DNA from 4 places in the Mycobacterium sp. pV006 genome. Region 3 is predicted to be linked to each of the others. Evidence: riboswitches for the same ligand, from Rfam matches in the RefSeq annotation. Region 3 holds a riboswitch; each other region holds the start of a gene.
What was found. Region 3 has a riboswitch for cobalamin ahead of metE (5-methyltetrahydropteroyltriglutamate--homocysteine S-methyltransferase). Riboswitches for the same ligand answer to the same signal wherever they lie in the genome.
Positions count from the first base shown of each region.

Region 1: linked by a shared signal. The riboswitch ahead of ACAG25_RS09820 (ABC transporter substrate-binding protein) and the one ahead of metE (5-methyltetrahydropteroyltriglutamate--homocysteine S-methyltransferase) in region 3 are both predicted to bind cobalamin.
Region 2: linked by a shared signal. The riboswitch ahead of ACAG25_RS01680 (ABC transporter substrate-binding protein) and the one ahead of metE (5-methyltetrahydropteroyltriglutamate--homocysteine S-methyltransferase) in region 3 are both predicted to bind cobalamin.
Region 4: linked by a shared signal. The riboswitch ahead of ACAG25_RS12270 (energy-coupling factor ABC transporter permease) and the one ahead of metE (5-methyltetrahydropteroyltriglutamate--homocysteine S-methyltransferase) in region 3 are both predicted to bind cobalamin.

Region 1 covers NZ_JBGGKT010000005.1:72,141-79,406, reverse strand. Annotated here, with positions in the region: gene ACAG25_RS09845 (PH domain-containing protein) at 1-965, shown strand, start outside; gene ACAG25_RS09840 (HAD-IIA family hydrolase) at 1,010-1,825, shown strand; gene ACAG25_RS09835 (ABC transporter ATP-binding protein) at 1,782-2,624, opposite strand; gene ACAG25_RS09830 (FecCD family ABC transporter permease) at 2,621-3,664, opposite strand; gene ACAG25_RS09825 (FecCD family ABC transporter permease) at 3,661-4,728, opposite strand; gene ACAG25_RS09820 (ABC transporter substrate-binding protein) at 4,742-5,779, opposite strand; cobalamin riboswitch at 5,811-6,007, opposite strand; gene ACAG25_RS09815 (ferredoxin) at 6,054-6,707, opposite strand; cobalamin riboswitch at 6,741-6,873, opposite strand; gene ACAG25_RS09810 (DEAD/DEAH box helicase) at 6,882-7,266, opposite strand, start outside.
Region 2 covers NZ_JBGGKT010000001.1:360,867-368,132, reverse strand. Annotated here, with positions in the region: gene ACAG25_RS01710 (circularly permuted type 2 ATP-grasp protein) at 51-1,556, shown strand; gene ACAG25_RS01705 (alpha-E domain-containing protein) at 1,566-2,540, shown strand; gene ACAG25_RS01700 (transglutaminase domain-containing protein) at 2,542-3,381, shown strand; gene ACAG25_RS01695 (ribonuclease Z) at 3,365-4,225, opposite strand; gene ACAG25_RS01690 (CBS domain-containing protein) at 4,352-4,780, shown strand; gene ACAG25_RS01685 (GNAT family N-acetyltransferase) at 4,802-5,407, shown strand; cobalamin riboswitch at 5,481-5,609, shown strand; gene ACAG25_RS01680 (ABC transporter substrate-binding protein) at 5,648-6,673, shown strand; gene ACAG25_RS01675 (FecCD family ABC transporter permease) at 6,700-7,266, shown strand, end outside.
Region 3 covers NZ_JBGGKT010000022.1:35,358-42,623, forward strand. Annotated here, with positions in the region: gene ACAG25_RS23070 (CoA ester lyase) at 1-514, opposite strand, end outside; gene ACAG25_RS23075 (CaiB/BaiF CoA transferase family protein) at 531-1,715, opposite strand; gene ACAG25_RS23080 (LLM class flavin-dependent oxidoreductase) at 1,730-3,097, opposite strand; gene ACAG25_RS23085 (GntR family transcriptional regulator) at 3,167-3,847, shown strand; cobalamin riboswitch at 3,915-4,109, shown strand; gene metE (5-methyltetrahydropteroyltriglutamate--homocysteine S-methyltransferase) at 4,230-6,515, shown strand; gene ACAG25_RS23095 (superoxide dismutase) at 6,717-7,266, shown strand, end outside.
Region 4 covers NZ_JBGGKT010000006.1:256,542-263,807, forward strand. Annotated here, with positions in the region: gene ACAG25_RS12245 (A/G-specific adenine glycosylase) at 1-449, shown strand, start outside; gene ACAG25_RS12250 (GlxA family transcriptional regulator) at 392-1,372, opposite strand; gene ACAG25_RS12255 (alpha/beta fold hydrolase) at 1,413-2,168, opposite strand; gene mhuD (mycobilin-forming heme oxygenase MhuD) at 2,220-2,537, shown strand; gene ACAG25_RS12265 (serine hydrolase) at 2,512-3,870, shown strand; cobalamin riboswitch at 3,885-4,087, shown strand; gene ACAG25_RS12270 (energy-coupling factor ABC transporter permease) at 4,126-4,839, shown strand; gene ACAG25_RS12275 (energy-coupling factor ABC transporter substrate-binding protein) at 4,836-5,183, shown strand; gene ACAG25_RS12280 (CbiQ family ECF transporter T component) at 5,180-5,926, shown strand; gene ACAG25_RS12285 (energy-coupling factor ABC transporter ATP-binding protein) at 5,919-6,713, shown strand; gene clpC1 (ATP-dependent protease ATP-binding subunit ClpC) at 6,717-7,266, opposite strand, start outside.

The DNA.
Region 1 (7,266 bases), on a different contig from region 3:
GGCAACCGTCGTGGCTGCGCTACAGCGCGTTGACCTTCGGGGGAATGGTGACCATCGCCGCAGCCGCGGGGGTGATCAGCCAGACCGGAGTGCTCGGCGCGCTGGAGGATTCGCCGTGGACTCAGGCGGGGGCCGATGTCGTCGAGTCGGTCGGCGTGGCGGCCGTGGTCGCCGGCGCGGTCGCGGCGTTGGTGTTGGCCTCGGCGGCGTTGTCGGTGACCCAGTCGCTGCTGACCTACGGCAACCTGATGCTGCGCCGTGACGCCGAACTGCTGCACCTGTCCCACGGCTTGGTGCGGGTGCGTGAACACACCTTCGACATGCGCCGCCTGCGCGGCGGCACCCTGCGAGAACCGTTGCTGGTGCGGCTGTTCGGAGGTGCGCGCCTGGACGCCGTGATGACCGGGGTGTCCGGGGTCGGGGAGGCCTCCCAACTGCTACCGCCGTGCCCGCGGGGAACCGCGGCGTCGGTGTTGCGCGCGTTGATCGACCAGCCGGACATGGTCGACGGGCCGTTGCGCCCGCACGGCCCGGCCGCGGTACGGCGGCGCTGGGTGCGGGCCCTGGTGCTGCCGGTGCTCGCGGCGGTCACCGCCGGGGTCGGCGCCGTCGTCGGTTCGCTGCCGGGATGGGTCTGGGTCGTCGTCGGTGTCTTGACCGTGGTCGGCGTCGGGCTGGCGGTGGACCGCTCCCGAGCGTTGGGCCACCGGGTCGGTGATGGGTGGCTGGCGGCGCGCGCGGGCAGCCTGGACCGGCGCCGGGACTGCCTGGACGGCGCGGGCGTGGTGGCCTGGACCGTGCGGCAGAGTTGGCCGCAGCGCCGCGCCGGGGTCGCCACCCTGGTGGCCGCCACCGCGGCCGGGGTCAAGCACTACGAGGTCGTCGACGTGCCGGCCGAGTTGGCGTGGGACATCGCCGCCGGGGTGACGCCGTGGGTCGGCGCCAGCGCCTGGGCGCGCGACTGACCGGGCCGAGTTGCGTCCGAACGACGGCGGTTTACTGTCGATTCATGGCGATCGGTGGAGTGCTTTTCGACATCGACGGCGTGCTGGTCACCTCCTGGAAGCCGATTCCCGGCGCGGCCGAGACGTTGCAGAGCTTGGCGCGGCAGCAGATCGCGTGTGCTTATCTGACCAACACCACCACGCGTACGCGGGTGCAGATCGCCGACCTGCTGACCGAGGCCGGCATGGCGGTGGCCCCCGACGAGGTGATCACCGCCGCGGTGCTCACCGCCGAATTCGTCCGCACCCGGTATCCCGGTGCGCGCTGCTTCCTGGTCAACAGCGGACAGATCGCCGAAGACATGCCGGGCATCGACCTCGTGTCCTCCGAGGAGTTCAGCGGGCCGCACGCACCCCCGACCCCGGACGTGGTGCTGCTCGGCGGGGCGGGCCCGGAGTTCGGCCACCTGACCCTGTCGTGGGTGTACGACTGGATGGCACAAGGGGTTCCGGTGGTCGCGATGCACCGCAGTACCGCGTGGAACACCGCCGACGGGCTGCGCATCGACACCGGCATGTACCTGATCGGCATGGAGGAGACCTGCGGTCGCAAGGCGACGGCGGTGGGCAAGCCCGCCCCTGCGGGTTTCCTGGCCGCGGCCGGCCGGCTCGGGGTGGACCCCGAGGAGATGTACATGGTCGGCGACGACCTCAACAACGACGTGCTGGCCGCGCAGGTGGTCGGCATGACCGGGGTGCTGGTGCGCACCGGCAAGTTCCGTCAGGACACGCTGGACCGTTGGGCTGCAGACGAATTCGCGATGCAACCCAACCATGTCATCGACTCGGTGGCCGATCTTCCGGAACTGCTGGGGCTGTAGCCGCGACGCGTGGGTGCGGCAGCACCAGCGGGGTGTGGGTGATCGGGTCGGTGATGACGGTGGCTTCGACACCGAAGACGTCACCGACCATGTCGGCGGTGATGATGTCGTGCGGCGACCCCTGGGCCACGAGTCGGCCGTCGCGCATCGCGATCAGATGGTGTGCGTAGCGGGCCGCCATGTTCAGGTCGTGCAGCACCAGCACCACGGTGCGCCGGTGCACGCGGTTGATCTCGGCGAGCAGCCCGAGCACGTCGAGTTGGTGCGCCAGGTCCAGGTAGGTGGTGGGCTCGTCGAGCAGCATCACCTCGGGGTCCTGCGCGAGTGCCAGTGCGATCCAGACGCGCTGACGTTGGCCGCCGGACAGTTCGTCGATCGGGGTCTCGGCGAGCTCGGTCAGACCGGTGGACTGCATCGCGGCGGCGACGGCGGCGTCGTCGGCGGCGCTCCACTGCCGGAACCAGCGCTGGTGGGGGTGGCGGCCGCGGCCGATCAGATCCGCCACGGTGATGCCGTCCGGGGCGGCCGGTTGCTGTGGCAGCAGACCGACTTTGGTTGCGAGCTCGCGGCTCGGGATGGCGCCCAGGTCACGTCCGTCGAGATGCACGACGCCGTGCTGGGGCGCCAGCAGCCGGGCCAGGCCGCGCAGCAGGGTGGACTTGCCGCAGCCGTTGGGCCCGATGATCGCGGTGATCGCGCCGGCGGGCAGCGTGGTGCTGGCCTCCTCGACGATGACGCGACCGGAGTAGCCGAGGCTGAGCCGCTGGGCGGTGAGACTGACGGGGACGTCGTGGGTCATCCGGCACTTCCGATCCGGTTGGCGCGGGCAAGCAGGAACAGGAGTACGGGGGCGCCGAGCACGGCGGTGACCACACCGACAGGCATACCGGCGGGCGCGAACAGCACTCGGGCGGCGAGATCGGCGGCGACGACCAGGAGTGCGCCGACGGCCGCCGACGGGGCCAGCCCCACGTGCCGCTCGGCGAGCAGCCGGCGCGTGATCTGCGGTGCGACCAGCGCGACGAATCCGATCGGGCCGGCGGCGGCCGTGGCCATCGCGGCGAGGGTGACGGCCACCAGGACCAGCGCGATGCGGTGGCGCTGGCGACTGCCCAGGGAGGTGGCGAGCTCGTCACCGAGTTCGAGCAGCCGCAGCTGGCGGCCCACCACCGCCAGCACCGGCACGACGAGCACCAGCGTCGTCCCGATCACCGCGACGTGCATGCCGTCGCGATTGGCCAGGCTGCCGGTCAGCCAGGCCGCGGCGCTCATCGCCTCGTGGACGTCGGCGCGGGTCAGCAGGTAGGAGATCCCCGAGGTCAGCATCGCGGCAACGCCGATGCCCACCAGCACCAGACGGAAGCCGTGCAGCCCGCGCCGGTAGGCCACCAGCAGGATCACCGCGGAGGCCAGCAGGGCCCCGGCCAGCGCGCTGACGACGACGGCCGCGCCGCTGCCCCCGACGACGGTGATCACCAGCAGTGCGCCCAGCGCCGCCCCGGAGTTGATGCCGATCACGTCGGGACTCACCAGCGGGTTGCGGGCGATGCGTTGCAGGATGGCGCCCGACAGCGCGAAGGCCGCGCCCACCCCGAGTCCGGTGACGGCGCGCGGCAGCCGGTCGCCGAGCACCACGTCGCGGTCGATCAGGGTGCCGCCACCGGCGAGGACGTCGAGCACCTCGGTGATGCTGATCGGGAACTCGCCGAGCGTCAGCGACGCCGCCGCGACCGAGACTGCCGCCGTCCAGGCGAGCACCGTCAGCAGGGTGCCGCGGCGACTGACCCGCACCGCGAACCGCGCACGACGGTCGGTGAGCACCAGCATGTCGGCGCTCACAGACCCGAGACCTTCCGGTTGCGCACGAGGTACAGGAAGAACGGGGCGCCGGCCAGCCCGGTGATGATGCCGACCTGAAGTATCTGGGGCGACACCAGGATTCGGCCGAGCACGTCGGCGAGCAGAAGCAACGTCGGGGCCAGTACCACCGTCCACGCCATGATCCACCGGTAGTCCGGCCCGGTGATCAACCGCGCGATGTGCGGGACCACCAAGCCGATGAAACCGATCGGGCCGGCGATCGCGGTGGCGGCGCCGGCCAGCAGCACCACCGCCAGCGCGGCCAGCAGCCGCGCCGACCACAGGGTGGTTCCCAGACTGCGGGCCATGTCCTCACCGAGGGCCACGACGTTGAGGGTGCGGCTGGTCGCGAACGCGGCGACCGCGCCGGCGGCAATGAACGGCACCACCGCGGTCAGTGCGGCGGCATCGGCGCGGGTCAGGGAACCCACCACCCAGAAGCGGAAATCGTTGAGGGTGGTGGCATCCAGCAGGGTGAGGGCGGTGGTGACCGCGCCGACCAGGGCGGTGAACGCCGCCCCGGCCAGCGCCAGCTTCACCGGTGTCGCCCCGCCCAGACCGAGCGAGCCGAGGGAGTACACGAACACCGCGGCGATCGCGGCCCCCGCGAAGGCGAACCACACGTAGCCGCCGGCGGTCGTCACGCCGAACACCGTCATCGCGATCACCACCGCCAGCGCCGCACCGGAGTTGATGCCCAGAATTCCCGGTCCCGCCAACGGGTTTCGGGTGATGCCCTGCATCACGACCCCAGCCACGCCCAGAGCCGTGCCGGCCAGCAGGCCGGTGACGGTACGGGGCACGCGGACGTGCTGCACGATCCGGTCCACGTCGGTCTCGGCCGGACCCGTCAGCGCGGCCAGGGCGTCGCCGACCCCGATCGTGTAGTTGCCGACGAGCAGCGAGATCAGCGCTGCGACAACCAGACCCAGCGCCGCGACGGTCAGGCCGAGCAGCCGGACCCCCCTGTTGCGCAGCAGCTGCCGGCCGCTACCGGCCGGCCGGCCGGTACCTGTCGCGGGGCGGGTCAGGGCGACGGGCATGTCGGAGGGTTGCTCAGCGGACCCGGTCGGGGTGCAGGATCGACGCCACCAACTCGACGGAGTGAGCGGCCCGCACCCCGGCGGCCCGGTCGGCGAACAGGAACGGGTGCACCTGGTTGTTCCGCACTGCGCTCACGCCGGCCAGCGCCGGGCTCTGCGCGAGCGCGGCGGCCTCCTCGGCGCCGGTCTCGGCCGTGAACGAGATGTCGCAGCAGACGCTGGTCAGGATCACGTCCGGGTCGCGCCGGATGATCTCCTCGATGTCGACCTCGACGTGTCGGCGCTGCTGCAGATCGGCGAACGCGTTGACCCCGCCGGCGTGTTCGATGATCTGGGTGCCGAAGTCGACGCCGCCGGCGACGCGGTATCCGCCGTCGTCGTCGATCAGCACGATCGCGACCTTCGGGCGGTCGGCCCCGGCGACGGCTTCCTCGACGGCGGTGATCCGTTGCTGCTGGTCGGTGATGACCTGCTCGGCGCGATCCTCGACGCCGAAGATCGTGCCGAGATCACGCAGATCCCGATAGATGGTGTCGACGCGCACCGAGGCCGGGTCGATGGCCTCGTCGGACAGACCGTCCTGACTGGGGCACAACGGGCTCAGGATCCAGGACTGGATACCGAGTTCGGCCAGGCTCGCGCGGGTGCCCACGCTCTCGTCGGCGTCGCCTTCGGCGAAGAAGTTGTTGTAGCCGGACAGCACGAAGTCAGGACGCGCGGCCAACAGCCCTTCGCGGCTGGGGAGTTGCGGCACATAGGGCACCTGGCTCTGCGCCTCGGCGTACTCGGGCAGCACCTGTGAGTCCAGGTAGGCGGTGCCGACGAGCCGGTCGCTGATGCCGAGCGCGTGCGCGATCTCGGTGGCCGGCTGGTACGCGGCGTATACGCGTTCGGGCGGTCCGTCGACGCTGACCTCGATGCCGCAGTTCTCGACGGTCACCGCGTTCTCGGATCTGCTGTCTTCCTGCGGGTCCGGGGACGAACAACCCGACGCGGCAATGGTGACGACCGCGGCAACCGCGGTCAGGGTTCGGGGCAATGCATAGGCCACTGTCAGCCCGCCTCTCCAGATCCTCGTGGATGGGGTACTTCGTCGCCGTGGCCGGTCTCCTGGCTGACGGGCATACCGCGAGCGTTCCGCCTTCCCAAGGCCGGTGGGCCTCAGTGGCCCCACCGCGGGTCAGCGCGGTGGGAAGGAACGTCGCAATCCCGATCACAGTGGCGAGGGCCGCGCCGGTGTCACACCGGCTTCCCGTTCACCACGGCTTGCGGTGACGTTAACAGCTGACGGGCCGGGACGGGCGGCAGGGTCGGTGGGCTGCGTCTCAGGTGCGCGGCGGCGTCTGCACCGCGCGGCCGGATCCGGCGGCGCGGGAGGTCCACGACGCTACGAGCGCCGGCGCGTCGTCGGGTTCGACCGGACCCCACCAGTCGTCGTCGGGGTGGACGGCGACCACGGGTGCGTGGTTGCACGGGTACAGGCAGCCGGTCTGGGTGACCAGCACCTCGTCGTCGCCGAGCCTGCGGGCTTTGAGCGCTTCGGCGATGGCCTGTGCGGTGGCCGCGGAACCCTTTGCGGTGCACCGCGGTCCGCGGCAGACGAGGACGTGACGTCCGAACGAGGGGAGGTCCTCCCAGGCGGGGGAGGTCAGCCCGGACTCCCAGCCGGTGACCGCGCCGCTGACGGTCTCGACCGTGAGCAGACCCTTGTTTCGGCGCACCCAGTCCCCGGCGATACGCCGCAACCACGACCGGGCCGGAGCCGGCGCCGCACCCACCGGCAGCGGCAGCAGCCGGACCGCTGAACCCGGTGTGGCGGCGGCGATGTCGTCGAGGACGTCGAACAGCGTCGGGGTGGCCAGCTGCAGATAGGCCAGGCGTGCCCCGATGTTCTCGGCGAGTTGGGTCGCTTCGGTGTGGCGGGCGTGCGCGTCGGCGCCCATCCCGACGAGGACGAGGTGACGGCTGCGGTCGGTCATCGACCCACCCCTTCTCGGGGAGTTCCGCCCCGGTGGAAAGGAATCGGCGAGGGCGAGTGTCTGGCTCACGAGATGTCGTCTCGCACACAGTGGCGGTACCGCGCCGGAATCGCACCGGACTTCCTCTGACCAGCGCCGAAGGACAGCCGACTGTAGCAGGCGGTCAGCAGCCGGTCAGGCCGTCAGCTCGCGCTGCAGCACCCGGACCGCCTCGATGCGGGCCTGCAGTTGTTCGCGCGTGGCGGCGGCCACCGGCGGTCCGCCGCAGCGCCGCCGCAGCTCGTTGTGGATCCAGCCGTGTGGGCGTCCGGTGCGGTGATGGGCCAGCGACACCAGCGTGTTGAGTTCGGTGCGCAGCTCGCGCAGCTGTCCGTGTGTGGTCCTCGGAACCGCGGGACCGCCTGCTTCGGTGCGTTTGGTGAGCTGCTCTTCTTGCCTGCGGCGCAACAGATCTCGCATCGACTCCGCGTCGAGTAACCCGGGGATGCCGAGATAGTCGGCCTCCTCGTCGCTGCCGGCCGGGGTGGCCGTACCGAACGACGACCCGTCGAAGATCACC
Region 2 (7,266 bases), on a different contig from region 3:
TCTTCGAGGGATACAACGCCGTCGGCAAGTACGCCGAGGCCTTCGACGAGATGTTCGACCCGCAGGGCAACGTTCGTACGCCCTACAAGGGCATCCACAAGGAGTTGGCCCCGTCGGACGCCTCCGAGCTCGCCGCGCGCGCCGAGGCGCTGGGCCGGGCGTTCATCGACCAGGGCATCACCTTCTCGTTGTCGGGTCAGGAGCGGCCGTTCCCGCTGGACCTGGTGCCGCGCGTCATCTCCGCTGCCGAATGGACGCGGCTGGAACGCGGCATCCGGCAGCGGGTGCAGGCACTCGAGATGTACCTCGACGACATCTACGGCGAACAGGAGATCCTGCGTGACGGCGTCATCCCGCGCCGGCTGGTCAGCTCGTGCGAGCACTTCCACCGCGAGGCCGTCGGCATCGTCCCGCCCAACGGAGTGCGCATCCACGTCGCCGGCATCGATCTGATCCGCGACGAGCAGGGCAGCTTCCGTGTCCTGGAGGACAACCTGCGCTCACCGTCGGGGGTCTCCTACGTCATGGAGAACCGGCGCACCATGGCGCGCGTCTTCCCGAACCTGTTCGCCACCCACCGGGTCCGCTCGGTCGGTGACTACTCGTCGCATCTGCTGCGGGCGCTGCGCAACGCCGCGGCCAACAACGTCGCCGACCCGACGGTGGTGGTGCTGACGCCGGGGGTCTACAACTCGGCCTACTTCGAGCATTCCCTGCTGGCGCGGCAGATGGGGGTGGAGCTCGTGGAGGGCCGCGATCTGTTCTGTCGCGACAACGCCGTCTACATGCGCACCACCGAGGGTGAGCGCCAGGTCGACGTGATCTACCGGCGCATCGACGACGACTACCTCGACCCGATGCAGTTCAAGCCGGACTCGGTGCTCGGAGTGGCCGGCATCCTCAACGCCGCGCGGGCCGGCAACGTGGTGATCTCCAGCGCGGTGGGCAACGGCGTCGGCGACGACAAACTGGTCTACACCTATGTCCCCACGATCATCGAGTACTACCTCGGCGAGAAGCCGCTGCTGGCCAACGTCGACACCTTCCGGTGCTGGCTGGACGACGAACGTGAGGAGGTCCTCGACCGGATCCGCGAGCTGGTCGTCAAACCGGTCGAGGGGTCGGGCGGCTACGGCATCGTGTTCGGGCCGGACGCCTCGGAGAAGGAACTGGCCGCGGTCACCAAGAAGATCAACGCCGACCCGCGCGGCTGGATCGCGCAGCCGGTCATGCAGTTGTCGACGGTGCCGACCCAGATCGGCGACACGCTGGCGCCGCGTCACGTCGACCTGCGCCCGTTCGCGGTCAATGACGGCGACGAGGTGTGGGTGCTGCCCGGCGGGCTGACCCGGGTCGCGTTGCCGGAAGGATCGCTGGTGGTCAACTCGAGCCAGGGCGGCGGGTCGAAGGACACGTGGGTGCTGGCGTCGCGCACCTCGGCGGCCGACCGGGAACTGGCCGCGGCGGAGGTGGTGCGTTCGCTGCCGAGCGCGGGTACGGGAAAGGGCGCCCGAGCCGAAGCCGGCGCCGAGACCAGCAACCAGCAGCAGCAGTAGGAGAGCGTCATGTTGGCCAGGAACGCCGAATCGCTGTACTGGATCGGACGCTACGTCGAACGCGCCGACGACACCGCGCGCATCCTCGACGTCACCGTGCACCAGCTGCTCGAGGACTCCAGCGTCGACCCCGACTGGGCGTCGCGCACCCTGCTGCGGGTGCTGGGGATCGAACCCCCCGACGAGCCGCTCGACGTGTGGTCGCTGACCGACATCGTGGCCTTCGGCCGGGACACCTACGGGGGCTGCTCGATCGTCGAGGCCATCTCCGCTGCGCGCGAAAACGCACGCGGGGCAAGGGAAGTCACGTCCACCGAAATCTGGGAGTGCCTCAACAGTACGTACAACGCACTGCCGGAACGGGAACGGGCGGCCAAACGGTTCGGACCGCACGAGTTCCTCGCCTACGTGGAGGGCCGCGCCGCGATGTTCGCCGGCCTGGCCGACTCGACGCTCTCCCGCGACGACGGCTACCGGTTCATGGTGCTGGGCCGGGCCCTGGAGCGGGTGGACATGACGGTGCGCCTACTGCTCTCCCGGGTCGGGGACAGCGGGTCGTCCCCGGCGTGGGTGACCCTGTTGCGCTCGGCCGGCGCCCACGACACCTACCTGCGGACCTACCGCGGGGTGCTCGACGCCGGCCGGGTGGTCGAGTTCATGCTGCTCGATCGCCTGTTCCCGCGGTCGATCTTCTACTCGCTGCGGTTGGCCGAACACAGCCTCGACGAACTGCTCAAACGTCCGCACGGGCGTCTGGGCGCCACCGCCGAAGCGCAACGGCTGCTCGGGCGGGCGCGCAGCGAACTGGAGTTCCTGCAACCGGGCGCGGTGCTCGAATCGCTGGAGACCCGGTTGGCCGGTCTGCAGAAGACCTGCTTCGACGTCGGAGAAGCGTTGGCGCTGCAGTACTTCCACTCCGCCCCGTGGGTCGCGTGGACCGACGCCGGACACAACTCGCTGGTGATCGAAGAAGGGGAGATCTGACATGTGGCGGATGCGAGTGGTGCACTCGACCGGCTACGCCTACCGGTCGCCGGTCACCGCGTCGTTCAACGAGGCCCGGCTCACCCCGCGGTCGGACAACCGGCAGAACGTCATCCTCAACCGCGTCGAGACCGTCCCGGCCACCCGGTCCTACCGCTACGTCGACTACTGGGGTACCGCGGTCACGGCGTTCGATCTGCACGCGCCGCACACCGAGCTGGAGGTGACGGCGTCGTCGGTGGTGGAGACGGAGACACCCGAGGAACCCCAGACGAAGGTCACCTGGTCGGATCTGGCCACCGAGGCGGTGATGGACAAGTACTTCGAGGTGCTGGCCCCGACCCACTACGCGCCGGCCAGTAAACGCATCCAACGGGTGGGCCGGCGCATCGCGAAGTATCACGAACCGGCCGAGGCGGTGATCGAGGCCGCGCGGTGGGTGCAGGCCGAACTGCAGTACGTGCCCGGCACCACGGGTGTGCACACCTCCGCGGTGGACGCGCTACGCGAAGGCAAGGGGGTGTGTCAGGACTTCGCGCACCTGACGCTGATGTTGTTGCGCGGCATGGGGATCCCGTCACGGTATGTGTCGGGCTACCTGCACCCGCACCGCGACGCCGAGATCGGTGACACCGTCGACGGCCAGAGCCACGCCTGGATCCAGGCGTGGACCGGCGAGTGGTGGCACTACGACCCCACCAACGACGCCGAGATCAACGAGCAGTACATCAGCGTCGGCGTCGGCCGCGACTACGCCGACGTCAGCCCCCTGAAGGGGATCTACTCCGGCGAGGGGTCCACCGATCTGGACGTCATCGTCGAGATCACCCGGTTGGCTTAGCGCACACCCCGGGGTGCACCTCGACGCGGTGCAGGTCGTCGCCGATCTCGATCTGCCGATCGAACGCCGTGGCCGCCAGCGCGCGCCAGTCCTCCTCCTGGCCGGGCTGGATGGCCGGCACATAGTGGGTCAGGATCAGGATCCCCACCCCGGCGCGCGCGGCGGTCTCGGCGGCCTGTTCGACCGAGGAGTGATAGCCGCAGATGTCGCGGAACCGCTGGATCGGCAGCGCGTCGATCAGGTCCTGACGGATCACGGTGTGCACCAGCGCGCCCGCCCCGTCGGCCAGTTCGTCGAGGGACGCGCACGGCACGGTGTCCCCGGCCAGGACCACCGACGCCCCGGCGTGCTCGACGCGGAACCCGATCGTCGGCGTCACCGGGCGGTGGTCGGTGGGGGCGACACGGATCTGCACACCTTCTCGACCCCACACCACCCCCTCGGTGACCTCCTCGATCTCGACCTGCGGCGGGGCGGTCAGATCGTCGTGATGGTCGATGCGGTAGCCGATGTCGAAACGCATCGCGCGCAACGTGGATTCGACGACCTCGGCGATACCCGGGGGACCGATGATCGGCAGGGGCGGCATGTCCGGATCGAAGTTCGACACCCACCGGGTGATCAGCACGTCGGCGAGATCGGTGATGTGGTCACTGTGCAGATGGGTGATCAGCAGGGCGGTCAGGTTGTTGGCGCCCACCCCGACCGCGGCCGCGCGCTGCAGCACTCCGCGTCCGCAATCGACCAGGAAGATCTGCTCACCCGCCCGGACGAGGGTCGAGGGACCCGCGCGGTGCGCGTCGGGGATGGGGCTGCCGGTTCCGAGGAGAGTGACTTCGATCATGCGGCCACATATACCGTCAACCGCGCGGCGCAGGGCCGGATTGACCGTTCCGGGGGTTGGCTGGGACGGGGCCGGGCCTCTAGCCTGGTGGGACGGCAGTGTGAGCTGGGTCACCTGGAGGTTGCCATGCGTATCGCCGATGTACTGCGCAGCAAGGGGAGTGCGGTGGCGACGATCACCCCCGAGACGTCCGTCGCCGGTCTGCTGACGGAGTTGGCCGTCCAGAACATCGGGGCGATGGTCGTGGTGTCACCGGACGGAGTGCAGGGCATCGTGTCCGAGCGCGACGTGGTGCGCAAACTCCCGGAGCTCGGTGCGGACCTGCTGCGGCGCCCTGTCGCCCACATCATGACGGCCCTGGTGGCGACGTGTTCGCCCGATGACTCCGTCGACAGCCTGGCGGCGTTGATGACGACCAACCGGGTCCGGCACGTCCCGGTGCTCGTCGACGGGCGGCTGGCCGGCATCGTCAGCATCGGCGACGTGGTCAAGACCCGCATGGAGGAACTCGAACACGAACACCGGCAGCTGCAGGCCTACATCACCCAGGGCTGACGCCGCTTAGTCTGAACATCGATGACGATCGCAGTCGCGCCTGCCCGCCGCGCCGACGTGAAACTCCTGTCGCGGGTGCTGGGCCGAGCCTTCTTCGACGACCCGGTGATGACGTGGATGATGCCCGACGACGCGCACCGGGCCCGCGCGTTGCCGCGAGTGTTCGCCGCGATGGCACGCCATCACTTCCTGGCCGGGGAGGCCACCGAGGTCGCCGACCGCGACGGGACGCTCGGCGCGGCCGCGCTGTGGGATCCACCGGGCCGCTGGAAGCAGACGCCGCGCGAGGAACTCCGGATGATGCCGGCGTTCCTGTTGGCGATGGGTCGGCACATGCGGCGGGGTCAGGCGATGGCCGATCTGATGAAGCAGCACCATCCCGAGGAGCCGCACTGGTATCTCGGCGTCATCGGCAGCGACCCGACGGTCCGCGGCGCCGGGTTCGGGCAGGCGCTGATGCGTTCACGTCTGGACCGCTGCGACGCCGAAGGCGCGCCGGCGTACCTGGAATCGACCAAGGAATCCAACCTCGCCTACTACATGCGGTTCGGGTTCGAGGTGACCGGTGAGCTCCACATACCGGGCGGCGGGCCGCCGATGTGGCCCATGTGGCGACAGCCACGGTAGGGCAGATGTGGCGGCAGCCACGGTAGGGCAGATGTGGCGGCAGCCACGGTAGGGCAGATGTGGCGACAGCCACGGTGATCGGTGCGGCTACAGTGTCGGTGGCCGATCAGCAGGGGAATCCGGTGCGACTCCGGAACTGACGCGCAACGGTATGGGGCACTGTCCCCGAGTCCGAATGCCTGCGGTCGGTGACCCGTTGACGGCTCCGCGCTCGAGCCCCGCATCGAAGGATGTCCCACCGTGCGTCTGCTCGCCCCTCTGGCCTCGCTGTTGCTGCTCTTGTCGGCGTGTGCCTCCTCCGAGGGATCCGCCCCCGCCGGGGCCGCAGAAAGCGTTGCCGCCCAGGGATTCCCACTGACCATCGAGAACTGCGGTCGCGACGTGGTGGTCGAGGCGCCGCCGCAGCGTGCGGTGGCGCTCAACCAGGGCTCCGCGGAGATCCTGCTGTCGCTCGGGCTCGCCGACCGCATGGTGGGCACCGCCACCTGGACCGACCCGGTCCTGCCGAACCTCGCCGAGGACAACGCCCGGGTGCCCCGGTTGGCCGAGAACAAGCCTTCGCTGGAGACCGTGCTCGACGCCGATCCCGATTTCGTGTCCGCGTCGTTCGGCGGCACCCTCGGCCCCGGCGGGGTGGCCGACCGCGACCAGTTCGAACAACTCGGGGTGCCCACGTATCTGGCGCCCAGCGACTGCGTCGGCAAGGTCTCGGTCAACGAGGACGGGGCCCGCACCACACCCCTGACGATGGATGTCATTTACGGCGAAATTCGGGACCTGGCAGCGATTTTCGACATCCGGGAGCGCGGCGAGCAGCTCGTGGCCGAGCTGCAGCAGCGGATGCAGCGGGCGGCCGGCGCGCCGGCCGGGGCGGACCTGGTGTTCTGGTTCTCCGACCTGCGGGCACCGTACATGGCCGGGTGCTGCGGAGCCTCCGGCGTCATCGCCGAGGCCGTGGGTGCGGGCAACGTCTTCGCCGACACCACCGAGGAATGGCCGCAGGTCAGTTGGGAGGCGGTGGCCGAACGGGATCCGGACGCGTTCGTACTGGCCGACCTCAGTCGGCGCACCATCGACGGCGACGCGCTGGACACCAAAATCGAGTTCCTGGAAACACATCCGGTGACCTCACGGATGACCGCGGTGCAAGAGAAGCGCTATCTGGTGGTCAACGGCGCCGACCTCAACCCGTCGATCCGGACCGTCGACGGTGCGGAGAAGGTCGCCGACGGTCTGCGTCGGCTCGGGATCACCTCCGGCGGCTGATCGTGCGCGGAACGTCGCTTGTGGCGATGTGGACGCTGGGAGCGGTACTGCTGACGGCGTCGATCGCCGTGGCGATCACCATCGGAGCCGCCGCGGTATCGGTGCGCGACGTGTACGGCATCGTCGCCGAACATCTCGGCGCCGGACCGTCGGGCGCCGGTCGGATCCAGGACGGCATCGTCTGGGAACTGCGGTTGCCGCGGGCTCTGCTCGCCGCGATCTGCGGCACCGGCCTGGCGCTGTGCGGCGCGATCCTGCAGTCGCTGCTGCGCAACCCGTTGGCCGATCCGTTCGTGCTCGGCGTGTCCTCCGGCGCGTCGACCGGTGCGGTGCTGATTGTCGTGTTGGGGGTCGGCGGCGCCGCGGTCACCCTTTCCGGCGGGGCGTTTCTGGGTGCGGTGACGTCGTTCGGGCTCGTCCTGGTGCTGGCCTACGCCGCGGGAGGCACCACAGATCGGGTGGTGCTCGCCGGAGTCGCTGCGACACAACTGTTCTCGGCGCTCACCTCGTTCATCGTGCTGTCCTCGGCCAACGCCGAACAGACCCGGGGGGTGCTGTTCTGGCTGCTGGGATCGCTGGCCGGCGTGTCGTGG
Region 3 (7,266 bases):
TGGTGTCCACCCGGGCGCCCTGGGACAGCGAAAAATCCCCGACACCGAAGATCAGGGCGTCCAGGCGTGGGCTGGCCACGGCGATCTCCTCGGCATTGGCCAGACCCTCGACCTCCTCGATGAGCACCTCCAGGCGGATCTCGCGCTGCAGACCGAGTTTCGCTTCGAGCTGGGTCAGCAGCACGTCGACCCACCAGACGTCGCGTGCCGTGCGAGCCTTCGGGATGACGACGGTATCGAGGTTCTCTCCCGCCTCGGTCACCACCTCGATGAGGTCGTCGTGGCACCACGGCGTGTCCAGGCCGTTGATGCGGATGGCGCGAGCCGTGTGCCCCCAGTCGAGCTCGTTGAGGGCTCTGATGGCCTTGGCGCGGGATTCCACCTTGAATGCCGGTGGGACCGCGTCTTCGAGGTCCAGGAAGACCAGGTCCGCGCCGCAGGAGGCGGCTTTGTCGAACATGTTGTCGTTGCTGGCCGGTAAGGCGAGCTCAGAGCGGCGCAATAAATCGGTCATCGAAATTCCTTCGGGGTCAGAGCACGCCGCGGGCGCGCAGGTCGTCGATTTGAGAAGTGTTGAGGCCCAGCAGTTTCCCGTAGACCTCGTCGTTGTGTTCGCCGAGCGGCGGGCCGAGATGGTCGATCCGGCCGTCACTTTCGGAGAAGCGCGGTACCGGCGCCTGCACGGTCATCCGGCCCAGCTCGGTGTCGTCGACGCTGACGAACACACCGCGGTGACGAAGTTGGGCGTCGGCCACCAGATCTACGATGTCGTAAACCGGGGCGGCGGCGACCTCGGCCGCGTCGAACACCGCCATCGCCTCGGCGAGGGTCTTGGTGGCGACCCACTCGGCCACCACCGCGTCCACCTCGCGGGCGCGGGCCAGCCGTCGCTGCGGATCGGAGAAGTCGGCATCAGAGACGAGGTCGGCCCGGCCGATCGCGGTGAACACGCGCAGTGCCAGCGCCGGCGAGCTTCCCGACATCGCCAGCCACTTGCCGTCGGCGGTCTGATAGGTGTTGCGCGGGGCGGAGATGTCCCACCGGTTCCCGGCCCGCCGCGGCACCAGTCCGAGTTGGTCGTAGCCCAGCAGCGTCTGCTCGAGCAGCCGCGCCAACGGGTCGATCAGGTTGATGTCGATCAGCTGTCCGCCGCCGCCGTGGACGTCACGGTGGTAGAGCGCCATCAGTACGGCGTACGCGGCGTTCAAGGATGCGACGCCGTCGGCCAGCATGAACGGCGGCAGGGTCGGTGGGCCGTCGGCCTCGCCGGTGAGGTGGGCGAACCCGCTCATCGCCTCGCCGAGGGTGCCGAATCCGGGTCGCTGCGCCTTGGGCCCCGACAGTCCGTACCCGGTGATGTGGAGCATGACGATTCGGTCGTTGACACCACGCAGCGTGTGGTAATCCATGTGCCAGCGGCTCAACGTCTGGGGCCGGGTGTTGACCACAACGACGTCGGCTTGCTCGACGAGCCGGTGCGCCAGCGCCTGACCCTCGTCACCGCGCAGGTCGAGTGTGACGGATTTCTTGTTGCGGGACACCGATTTCCACATCAGGCCGACACCGTCGCGCTGATTGCCCCAGGACCGTATCGGGTCGCCGTGACGCGGTTGTTCGACCTTGATCACCTCGGCTCCGAACTCCCCGAGGTAGGTCGCGGCCAGCGGGGCGGCGGCCAGGGTCGCGAAGTCGAGAACCCGCACCCCCTCGAGCATCTGCCGCGAGGCCATCAGGCGGTGGCGCCCATGCCGGTGGCCACGGGACGATCCAGTCCCAGATGACCGCGCAGCGTCGAGGCCTCGTAGGCGGTGCGGAACAGTCCGCGTCGCTGCAGCTCGGGCACCACCATGCGCACCACGTCCTCGAACGCTCCCGGCATGTGCGTCGCGGCCAGGACGAACCCGTCACAGGCCTCGGCCTCGAACCACTCGGCCATCTGGTCAGCGACCTGCTCCCCGGTACCGACGAACCGCGGTCCCTGCAACAGGGTGGCGCGGTGCCCGGCGAGGTCGCGGATGGTCACGGTGTCGCCGCCGATGTGTTTGCGGATGTTCTGCACCAAGCCCCGGATACCGGACACCGACGCGATGAGCTCGTCGGTGATCGGGTCGTCGAGGTCGTGCTGCGCGAAGTCGTGGTTCATCAGCTCCGACAACAGCGTCAGCGAGGCCATCGGGTCGACGAGGTCGTGCAAGAACATCGCCTCGCGTTCCTTGGCGTGTGACTCGCTCTCCCCGACCACCGCGTAGGCCATCGGGCAGATCTTGACCTTGGCCGGGTCGCGGCCGGCGTCGGCGATGCGGGCCTTCTGGTCGGCGTAGTGCTCGGCGGCTATGGCCAGTCCGGGGTCGCCGGTGAAGATCAATTCGGCCCAGCGCGAGGCGAAGTCGCGGCCGCGGCCGGAGGATCCGGCCTGCAGGATGACCGGTCGTCCCTGCGGCGTCCGCGGCACGGTCAGCGGCCCTCGCGCGGAAAAGTACCGCCCGGTGTACCCCAGTTCGCGCACCTTGCCGGGGTCCGCGTACAGGCCGCCGGCACGGTCGTGCAGGACCGCACCGTCCTCCCAGGTGTCCCACAAGCCGGTGACGACGTCGAGGAATTCGTCGGCGCGGTCGTAGCGCTCGTCGTGGCCGAGGTGGGCGTCCACGCCGAAGTTCTGTGCCTCGCTGTCGTTGACCGACGTGACGACATTCCAGGCCGCCCGGCCACCGGAGAGGTGGTCCAGAGTCGCGAAGGTGCGCGCGACGTGGAACGGCAGGTAGTAGGTCGTCGAGTAGGTGGCACCCAATCCGATCCGTGAGGTGGACTGGGCCAACACCCCGAGGATGACGCTGAGGTCGAGCTTGACGGGGCGTGCGCCGTAACGCACGGCCTCGGCGACCGAGCCCCCATAGATTCCGGGCATCGCCAACCGGTCGTCGAAGAACATCAGGTCGAAGCAACCTTCTTCTAGCTGTCGGCCGACCTTCGCGTAGTACGAGGCGTCCAGGTAGCCGTGCTCGGTGGCGGGGTGGCGCCACGAGCCGGCGTACACCGAAGTGCTTCCGGCCTGCATGAAAGCCACCAGGGACATCTTGTCGGTGCGTCGCTGAGCCATAGTCTGGAATCTAACATTTGATATATCAGGTATCAAATGTGAAGTGTGTCATGTTGCTAAACTCCGACCATGACGGGAGCGGTCGACATCGGCGGGACGGTCCGCGAACGCGCCGCCCGCGAACTGCGCGATCGCATCCTCACGGGGGCTCTGCCCGCGGGAAGCCGCATCGATCTCGACGCGATCACCGAGGAATTCGCCACCAGTCGCACCCCCGTGCGCGAGGCCCTTCTGGAACTCTCCTTCGAGGGTCTGGTCCGGGTGGCCCCCCGCAGTGGCATCACCGTGATCGGGATCAGCCCTGCCGACGTCCTGGACAGCTTTACGATCCTCGGCGTGCTCACCGGTCAGGCCGCGGCGTGGGCCGCCGAGCGGGTCAGCTCCGAGGAACTGGCCCACCTGCGCGAACTCGCCGCCGGTGTGGCCGCGCATTCCGGGGACGATGCGATCGGCGAGGCGAATTGGTTGTTCCACCAAGCCATTCACCGTGCAGCGCACTCGCCGCGACTGATGACCCAGATCAAACAGGCCGCGCGCGTCGTGCCGACCAACTTCCTGGTGCTGTTCCCCGAGCACGAGAAGCACTCGCTGTCCGAACACGAGGAACTGCTCGAAGCACTCGAGCGGCGCGACGGCGACCACGCGCGCGCCATCGCCGAACGGCACGTCCTGGAAGCGGGTCGCTCGCTGGTCGAATGGCTGGACCGGCGCCGGGCCGACGAGTCGGCGAGGCGGCCCGAAGCGCGATAGAGGTACGCTGCTGGCGCAGCTGGTTTGACCGGCGCGGCCTCTTCGCGAGAACCGCGTCGGACATCGAGCGCCGCACGCTGACACAGGTGCGGACGCGAGAGGGAACCCGGTGAGAATCCGGGACTGTCCCGCAGCGGTATGCAGGAACGACCGCCGTCACACGCACTGGCCCTTCACGGGCTGGGAAGCGACGGCCAGTAGGTGCACGAGATGTCGTGCGCGCCTGCGAGTCCGAAGACCTGCCGGCTGTACCGGGCGCGCCGCGTCCGGTGGTTCATCGCCTCGTGGAGTGGGCGTCGGCCGAAACGGACACCGCTGGGTGCTCCGTGCTCGGTCCGGCGTCCGTCGGCGATGACCTCCCGTCGCACCAACAGGACATGTGATGACCGAAGTTCACCCGTTCACCGCCACCATCCTCGGTTCGCCGCGCATCGGCCCCAACCGTGAGCTCAAGCGCGCCGTCGAAAAGTACTGGGCCGCAGCCCTCGACCGCTCCGAGCTGGAAACCGTCGCCGCAGAGATCCGGCGCAACACCTGGGCGTCGCTCAGCGCGGCCGGCCTGGACTCCGTGCCGGTGAACACCTTCTCCTACTACGACCAGATGCTCGACACCGCGGTGCTGTTCGACGCGCTGCCCGATCCCGTCGCGGGGGTGAGCGACGAACTCGACCGCTACTTCGCCGCCGCGCGCGGGGGGACCTACGACGGCGCTGACATCGCGCCGCTGGAGATGACGAAGTGGTTCGACACCAACTACCACTACCTCGTTCCCGAGATCGGTCCGGACACCCGGTTCCGCTTGAACCCCAGCAAAGTGCTGAGCGAACTGGAAGAAGCTCGGGCGCAGGATATTCCGGCGCGGCCTGTGCTCATCGGACCGATCACGTTCCTCGCACTCAGCAAGGCGGTCGGCGACACCGGTGTGCCGCTGGACCGGCTCGCCGACCTCACCGTCGTCTACGCGGAACTTCTCGCCCTGCTCGCCGAGCGGGGCGTGGAGTGGGTCCAGATCGACGAGCCCGTGCTCGTCACCGACACCCTTGACGATGTCGCCGGCCTGGTCCAGCAGACCTACGACACACTCGGTCGCTCGGCCGCTCGACCCGCGATCTTCGTGGCGACCTATTTCGGCCACCTGACCGATGCCCTACCCGCGCTGGCCGACACGCCCGTGGAGGCGATCGGCGTCGATCTCGTCGCCGGATCGGCCACGGCGGTGGCGGCGGTTCCCGCGCTGACGAACAAGACCGTCGTCGCCGGCATCGTGGATGGTCGCAACGTCTGGCGCACCGATCTGCAGGCCGCGCTGACCACCGTTGCGTCGCTGCGGGATTCGGTCGGGACACTGGCCGTGTCCACGTCGTGCTCGACCCTGCATGTTCCCTACACCCTGGATGCGGAAGACGACATCGACGCGGACTTGCGCAGCTGGCTGGCGTTCGGATTCGAGAAGGTCACCGAGGTCGTCGCGCTGGCCCGCGGGCTCAGGGACGGCCGCGACGCCATCGCGGCCGAGATCGCCGCGTCCGACGCCGCGATCGCGTCCCGCAGCGCGGATCCCCGGCTGAACAACGCCGACATACGGTCGCGGCTGGCCGCGATCTCCGCGTCGGGCACCCGCCGCGGCGCACCCGACCGGCGTCGCGCCGCACAACAGGAACGGCTGCAGCTGCCCTCCCTGCCCACCACGACGATCGGTTCGTATCCGCAGACGTCGGCGATCCGGGTGGCCCGCGCCGAACTCCGGTCGGGCAAGATCGATGCCGCCACCTACGAGCAGCGGATGAAGGACGAGATCGCTGCGGTCATCAAGCTGCAGGAGGACCTGGGTATCGACGTGCTGGTGCACGGCGAGCCGGAGCGCAACGACATGGTGCAGTACTTCGCCGAGCAGCTCGACGGGTTCTTCGCCACACAGAACGGCTGGGTGCAGTCCTACGGCAGCCGGTGCGTGCGGCCACCGATCCTCTACGGCGACGTGGCCCGCCCGAAGCCGATGACCGTCGAATGGGCGACGTTCGCCCAGTCGCTGACGTCGCGTCCCATCAAAGGCATGCTGACCGGACCGGTGACGATCCTCGCGTGGTCGTTCGTCCGCGACGACCAGCCGCTTTCCGATACTGCAGCACAGGTGGCGCTGGCGATCCGCGAAGAGACTGTGGACCTGGAGTCCGCCGGCATCGGCATCATCCAGGTGGACGAGCCCGCGCTGCGTGAACTGCTGCCGTTGCGCGCGAAGGACAAGGACGCTTACCTGAAATGGGCGGTCGACGCGTTCCGGCTGGCGACCTCGGGGGTAGCCGATTCGACCCAGGTGCACACCCACCTGTGCTACTCGGAGTTCGGCGAGGTGATCGGCGCCATCGCCGATCTGGGCGCCGACGTGACGTCGATCGAGGCGGCCCGGTCTCACATGGAGGTGCTCGACGACCTCAACGCGGCGGGCTTCGGCAACGGCATCGGTCCCGGCGTCTACGACATCCACTCGCCGCGGGTGCCCACCACCGAGGAAATGGTGACATCGCTACGGGAAGCGTTGAAAGCTGTTCCCGCCGAACGACTCTGGGTCAACCCCGACTGCGGACTGAAGACCCGGAAGACCGACGAGGTGACCGAGTCGCTGCGCAACATGGTGGCTGCGGCCAAGCAGATCCGCGACAGCGCGTAGTCGGCGAGGTGGCGACCGTGAGCCACACGGCCACGGTCGCCGCGCCCGGCGTGGGCGACGTCAGCTCGGCGGTTCGCTCACCTTTATAGCTGAACACATGTGCAGGTAGACAGATGCGGTTGGCCAGCCCTACGGTGGTTCCGGACCCGCGGTGACCGCTGCGGCGCCATCGCGTTCCACTCACGCAAAGAGAGGACCTTCATGGCCGAGTACACGCTGCCGGACCTGGATTACGACTACGGCGCACTCGAGCCCCATATCTCGGGGCAGATCAACGAGATTCACCACAGCAAGCACCACGCCACCTACGTCAAGGGACTCAACGACGCCATCGCGAAGTTGGAGGAGGCGCGGGCCGAGGGCGACCACGCGACGATCTTCCTCAACGAGAAGAACCTGGCGTTCCATCTCGGTGGGCACGTCAACCACACCATCTGGTGGAAGAACCTGTCACCCAACGGTGGCGACAAGCCTACGGGCGAACTGGCGGCAGCCATCGACGACCAGTTCGGTTCCTTCGACAAGTTCCGCGCACAGTTCACCGCCGCTGCGAACGGTCTGCAAGGGTCGGGCTGGGCGGTCCTGGGCTACGACACCCTCGGGCAGCGGCTCCTCACCTTCCAGCTCTACGACCAGCAGGCCAACGTGCCGCTGGGTATCATCCCGCTCCTGCAGGTCGACATGTGGGAACACGCCTACTACCTGCAGTACAAGAACGTGAAGGCCGACTACGTCAAGGCGTTCTGGAACG
Region 4 (7,266 bases), on a different contig from region 3:
TCGACGACGTCGAGGCGCTGCTGCCCGACGACGCGACGGCACCGGTGTTCTCGGTGGCGCTGATGGAGTTGGGCGCGACGGTGTGCACCGCACGTTCGCCTCGCTGCGGCGTGTGCCCGCTGAGTGAATGCTCTTGGCGCGCAGCGGGTTTCCCGGCGTCGACCGGACCTGCCAAACGCGTGCAGCGGTACGCGGGCACCGACCGGCAGGCCCGGGGGCGACTGCTCGACGTGCTGCGCGCCAGCACCTCCCCGGTCACCCGCGCCCAGTTGGACGTGGCCTGGACCGTCGACACCGCGCAGCGGGACCGCGCGTTGGACTCGCTACTGGTCGACGGCCTCGTGGAACAGACCCCGGCCGGACTGTTCGCCCTGTGCGGGGAGGGCGAGGCTCACGCCGATTCGGCGCACTCGGCTTCGGCGGTGACCGCGGTGAAGCGCCTGCGATAGTCCGACGGCGTGACGCCGACGATGCGCCGGAAGTGGTGGCGCAGCAGCGTGGCGCTGCCGAATCCGCTCTGGTCGGCGATGCGGTCGATGTCCAGCGTCGTCTCCTCGAGCAGACGGCGCGCGAACAGCACGCGCTGATCGGTGACCCACTGCATCGGTGTGCGGCCGGTCTCCTCGACGAAGCGGCGCGCGAAGGTCCGCCCCGACATGTGGGCGCGGCGGGCCAGCGTGTTCACCGTGTGCGGCTTGTCGAGGTTGGCCAGGATCCAGTCCAGGTGCGGGGCGAAGCGATCCGAACCGCGCACCGGGATGGGTTGGTCGATGTACTGGCGCTGACCGCCGTCGCGCTGCGGCGGCACCACCATGCGGCGGGCGATCTTGTTGGTGACCGCGCTGCCCAGTTCGCGGCGCACCAGATGCAGGCACGCGTCGATGCCTGCGGCCGTGCCGGCGCTGGTGATCAGGTTGCCGTCGTCGACGAACAGCACGTTGCGGTCCACCACCGCGGTCGGGTAGCGCCGCTGCAGCTCCTCGGCGTGCATCCAGTGCGTGGTGCAGGGCCGGCCGTCGAGCAACCCCGCGGCGCCGGCCACGAACGCCCCGGAGCACACCGTCAGGATGATCGAACCCGACGCCGCCGCCTGGCGGACCGCCTCGAGCGCGGCGGGCAGGTATTCGGCGGAACCGATCGCCGGTATCGCGACCAGATCCACTCCGGCAAGACCGTCGAGTCCGCATTCGGGGGTCAGCGTCGCGCCGACACTCGTGCGCACCGGGACACCGGCCTGCGGGCCACACACCTTGAAGTCGAAGTTCGGGACGTCGTCGGCGGACCGGTCGATGCCGAACACCTCGCAGATGACCCCGAACTCGAACATCGCAACGTCGTCGAGCACCAGGGCCGAGACCGATCGCAGTGTCATGGCCGAATTTTATTCGGGATGCCCGGTGCGGCCAATCGATTTACGCGGTCGCGAGGAAGGCCTCGACCGCCTCCCGATATCGGTCCGGCGCGTCGTCGTGGATCAGGTGTCCGGCGTTGGCGATCCGCAGGTAGGTGGCCCGGCCGGCAGACTGCTCGGCCATCGCCCGCATCTGGTCCGGCGGTGCGACGGTGTTGGCCGCTTCCAGCAGCAACGCCGGCGCGCGCACCGCCTGCCACTGCGTCCAGTAGTCGCGCTCGCCCCACTGTGCGGCGATCTCGATCCACCTGTCCGGTTCCCCGTGCAGCCGCCAGCCCGTCGGAGTGCGGTCGAACGCCTCCAGGAAGTACTGGCCGGCGACCGGGCCGAACTCGGCGAAAACCTCATCGGCTGAAGCGAACTCGACCGGCAGCGCGTGCAGCCAGGGTTCCCACGGCCCGGTGGTGCGGCCACGGAAGTCCGGCGCCATGTCCTCGACGACCAGCGCGGCGACCAGCTCCGGATGCGCCGCGGCCAGACACCACGAGTGCAGCGCCCCCATCGAGTGACCGACCATGACCGCCGGCTCCCCCAGCGGCGCCACGGCGTCGCGCAGGTCCTCGACGAAACGTTCGGTGCTGATGGGGTACGGGTCGTGGACCTCCCGGCCGCGATGCCACGGGGCGTCGTAGGTGAACACCCGTCCCAGTCGGGTCAGCCACGGCAGCTGGCGCGACCAGGTGGAGCCGCGCCCCATCAGCCCGTGCACCAGCACCAGCGGCCGGCCCGCACCGCCGCGCGCGGTCAGCAGATCCATAGGGTCATCATGCCGACGATCGCGTCCGCGGCACGCGGTAGCCTGAACGACATGGCTGTGGTCAAGATCAATGCAATCGAGGTCCCGCCCAACGCCGGCCCCGAACTGGAGAAGCGCTTCGCCAACCGAGCCCATGCCGTCGACAACCAGCCGGGCTTTCTGGGCTTCCAGTTGCTGCGGCCCGTCAAGGGTGAGAACCGCTACTTCGTGGTGACGCAGTGGGAGTCCGACGAGGCCTTCCAGGCCTGGGCCAACGGGCCCGCCGTCGAAGCCCACGCCGGCGAGCGCAAGAACCCCGTGGCCACCGGTGCCTCCCTCCTGGAGTTCGAGGTCGTGCTCGACGTTGCCAGGACCGACACCGCGTCCTGACGCAGGGGCGCGGCGCCGCGCGGCCGTGGTGACGGTCGCGCTGTCGCTCGTCGCGGCCCTCGTCGGCGGTTGCGCCGCCACCCGTCCCGCGCCGGCCGAAGCGGCCTACGGCGTCCCCATCGCGATCAACACCCCGCAGGGACTGCGCGCCAAGCAGACGATGGACATGCTCAACAGCGACTGGCCCATCGGCGAGAACGGCATCCGGACGCTGGCCGCCCCGGAGCTCGTCGAGCACGTCGGGGTCACGCTGGACCGCATGTGGTGGGACCGCCCGTTCACCGTCACCGACGTCGACGTCGGCGCCGGAAACGCCACCCTGCACGTCACCACGTCCTACGGGGTCGGCCAGGTCATCGAGCTCCGCACCGACGACGCGTCGATGGTCGACCGATTCGCGGTGACGCTGGTCGAGCCGGAGATCCGGCAGTTCTCCGACGTCGACGCCGCGCTCACCTCTTCCGGAGCGCGCTACTCCTACCAGGTGGCCAAGGTCGTCGACGGGCGCTGCGAGAAGGTCGCCGGCACCAACACCGAGTTGTCGCTGCCGCTGGCATCGATCTTCAAGCTCTACGTGCTGCTCGCGGTCGCCGAGGCCGTCGAGAGCGGGACCGTGCGGTGGGACGACACCCTGACGATCACCGCACAGGCCAAGGCCGTGGGTTCCTCCGGCTTCGACAAGCTGCCCCCGGGCGCGACGGTCTCGGTACGCGACGCCGCCCAGCAGATGATCTCGGCCAGCGACAACATGGCCACCGACCTGCTGATCGAGCGCCTCGGACCCGGCGCGGTCGAGCGCGCCCTGGTCACCGCGGGGCACCACGACCCGGCCAGCATGACGCCGTTCCCGACGATGCACGAGCTGTTCTCCGTCGGCTGGGGACGCCCGGACGTGCGCGAACAGTGGAAAGAGGCGTCTCCGCAGAAACGCGCCCAGTTGCTGCAGCAGGTCAAGTCGCGGCCGTACGAACCCGACCCCGAACGCGCACACGAGCCGGCGTCGGCCATCGGCGCCGAGTGGTACGGCAGCGCCGCCGACATCTGCCGGTTACACGCCGCCCTGCAGGAATCCGCGGTCGGCGAGGCCGCTCCGGTCCGCGACATCCTCTCCGCGATCCCCGGCATCGACCTGGACCGCCAGACCTGGCCCTACATCGGTGCCAAGGCCGGCAATCTGCCGGGCGACCTGACCTTCAGCTGGTACGCCGTGGACCGCACCGGGCAGCCCTGGGTGCTCAGCATGCAATCGAACTGGCCGAAGTACCGCAGCCAGACCGCGGCGGCGTGGCTGTTGTCGATGGCCGAGCAGATGTTCGGTCTCGTCGCCCCCTGACCCCCGACCCGGGGGTACGCTCCACCTGCTGCGGTGTACGGGAACCCGGTGTGAATCCGGGGCGGCCCTCGCCACTGTGAACGGGAAGTCGGTGCCCTCCATGCCACTGCCCGCGCGTCTCGCGTGGGTGGGAAGGCGGGTACCGGCGTTTCGGCCCACCTCGGGTGTGCCGGTGGATCCGTGAGCCAGGAGACCGGCCGCGGCACCGACACACGATGCCCACGAGGTGCTGGGCAGAAAGGCGCAGCAGTAACAATGCACATCGCAGAAGGCTTTCTTCCGCCGGCGCACGCGCTGGCCTGGACCGTGGCGGCGGCACCGTTCGTCGTCTACGGAGCCAGGCAGGTCGTCGTCACCGTCAAACGCCATCCGTCCTCGGGTCCGCTGCTCGCGGCGGTCGGCGCGTTCTCGTTCGTCATGTCGGCGATCAAGCTGCCGTCGGTGACCGGATCGAGTTCGCACCCGACCGGCACCGGCCTGGGCACCGCGATCTTCCGGCCCCCGGTGATGGCGTTCCTCGGCACGATCGTCCTGCTCTTCCAGGCTCTGCTGCTGGCCCACGGCGGCATCACCACGCTCGGCGCGAACGCGTTCTCGATGGCGATCGCAGGGCCGTGGGCCGGGTTCGCGGTGTTCTTCGCGCTGCGCCGCGCCGGGGTGGGTGTGCTGCCCGCGGTGTTCGCGCTGGCATTCGTCGCCGACCTGGTCACCTACCTCGTCACCAGCATCCAGCTGGCACTGGCGTTCCCGGCCGCCGAGGGCGGTGTCGGGGAGAGCCTGGTGGAGTTCCTCGGCGTCTTCGCGTTGACCCAGGTGCCGCTCGCGATCGTCGAGGGGCTGATCACCGTGGTGGTGGTGCGTGTGTTGATGCAGGTGGCGTCCTCTGAACTGCTGAACCTCGGCTTTCTGAAGGGCGCCGAGGTTCCGGCCGGCGCCGAACCGACCGACCGCACGGAGGTCGGCAAATGAGCGCCCGCACCGACAGGTCCGCGCGCAGCGGGTCGATCCTGGTCCTGACCGCCGTGCTGCTGTTCCTCGCAGCCGCCGTCGCGGTCGGCTCACTGTTCTACGGCTACTCCCGCGACGCCGAAGCCGAGTTCGGCGGCGCCGACGGGCAGGCCGAAGAGGTGATCACGGTCATCCAGGAGGACTACGAACCCTGGTTCTCCCCGCTGGTCGGAGAGCTGCCCGGCGAGGTCGAGTCCGGGTTGTTCGCGTTGCAGGCCGGGGTCGGCGGCATCGTCCTGGGCAGCGCGATCGGCTGGTACGCCGGTCGTCGCCGTGGCCGCAGCGAGGCGCAGAGCGGGGGGTGAACCCGCTCGATCTCAGCGCGGCCCGCAACCGCTGGTCGGGGCACCCGGCTGCCGAGAAGTTGTTCCTCTACGGCGGGCTGCTGCTGTGCGCGATGCTGCTGCCGCCGCGGACCGGGGCACCGTTGATCCTCGTCGCGGTCGCGGTGGCCACGCTCGCGCTGGCGCGGGTTCCGGTCCGCACCTTCACACTCGCGCTGGCCGGGCCCATGGTGTTCATCGCGCTGGGCTCCGTGCCGATCGCGGTCAGCCTGCGCGGCGGACCGCACCTGGAGCCCGGCGGTGTCGATCTCGCGATCGACACAGCGCTGCGTGCGATCGCCGCGTCGGCGGCCACCATCGGTCTGGCGATGACGACGTTGATGGCCGATCTGCTGGATCTGGCGCGCCGCGCCGGGGTCCCGGCGGCGCTGTGTCATGTCATCGACCTGACCTACCGGCAGGTGGGAATCCTGCTGCGCTCCGCCCGGATGGCGCGCGACGCGGTGGCGCTGCGTCTGGGGCTGCGCCGGCCGCGCGATGCGATCGCGGTCATCGGCGCCCAGTTCGCGCTGATCTTCGTCCGCGGCACCGACCGCGCCCGCGCGATGTCCGAGGCGATGTCACTGCGCGCCGAACCGGGGATGACCGCGGTGCTCACCGCGGACCACCCGGTGCGTCGGGTGCGTCTCGCCGTGATCGCGGCAATGCTCGGCGGTCTCGCCGCGACCGCGGTCCTGAGCTCGAGGATGTGGACCGGTGGGTGACGACCGGTCCGGCGCACTGGAGTTGCGCGACGTCGGTTTCGGGTACCCGCGGGGCCCGCGGATCCTCGACGGGGTCGACCTGGCGCTGCGGCCCGGTCAGCGGATCGCGCTGCTGGGCGCCAACGGATCGGGCAAGACCACCCTGCTGCGCATCCTGGTGGGTCTGCTCAGGCCGACGACCGGTTCGGTGATGCTGGACGGCACCGCGGTCGACGGGTCGCGGGCCGCGCGCACGCGTCTACGCAGCCGGATGCAGATGGTGCTGCAGGAACCCGACGACCAGATCGTCGGTGCCACCGTGCGCGCCGACGTGTCGTTCGGGCCGATGAACATGGGCCTGGACAGAGCCGAGGTGCTCGAGCGCGTCGACACCGCGATGACCGCACTGGGAGTGGCCGACCTCGCCGACCACACGCCCACCCATCTGTCGTTCGGGCAGCGCAAACGGGTGGCGATTGCCGGAGCGGTGGCGATGCGACCCGGCGTGCTGCTGCTCGACGAGGCCACCGCCGGTCTGGATCCGCGCGCTGTGGACGATCTGTTGCAGACGCTGACCACGCTGTCCGACACCGGGACGGCCGTGGTCTTGGCCACCCACGACGTCGACGTCGCCTGGGCCTGGTCGCAGGAGTCGTTGGTGCTGCACGACGCGATGCTGCGCCGCGGCAAGACCCACGAGGTGTTGACCGACGACGCGCTGCTCGCCGAGGCACGCCTGGTGACGCCCTGGGGCGCAGCGGTGTCGCGCCGGCTCAACCGGCTCGTGCTGCGCCCCGGGGACGTCTGACGTCTACTCCGCCGCGCTGGGCGCGCCGGCCGCTCCGGCCTGCGCCAGATCCGGCTCGGCGGCCGCCGCCTGCTTGCGGCTGCTCGAGAACGTGAACTTGGCGTCCTCGCCCGCGCTCTCGCCGTCCCAGCCTTCGACGTCGACCGTGACGAGCTGACCGGGTCCGATCTCCTCGAAGAGGATCTTCTCCGACAGCTGGTCCTCGATCTCGCGCTGGATGGTGCGGCGCAGCGGCCGCGCCCCGAGCACCGGATCGAAGCCGCGCTTGGCCAGCAGTGCCTTGGCCTTGTCGGTCAGCTCGATGGCCATGTCCTTGGCCTTGAGCTGGTTGGCGACTCGGCCGATCATCAGGTCGACCATCTTGATGATCTCGTCCTGCGTCAGCTGGTGGAACACGATGATGTCGTCGATACGGTTGAGGAACTCCGGACGGAAGTGCTTCTTCAGTTCGTCGTGAACCTTCTGCTTCATCCGCTCGTAGTTGTTCTCGCCGCCGCCCTGGGTGAAGCCCAGACCAACCGCCTTGCTGATGTCGCTCGTACCGAGGTTCGAG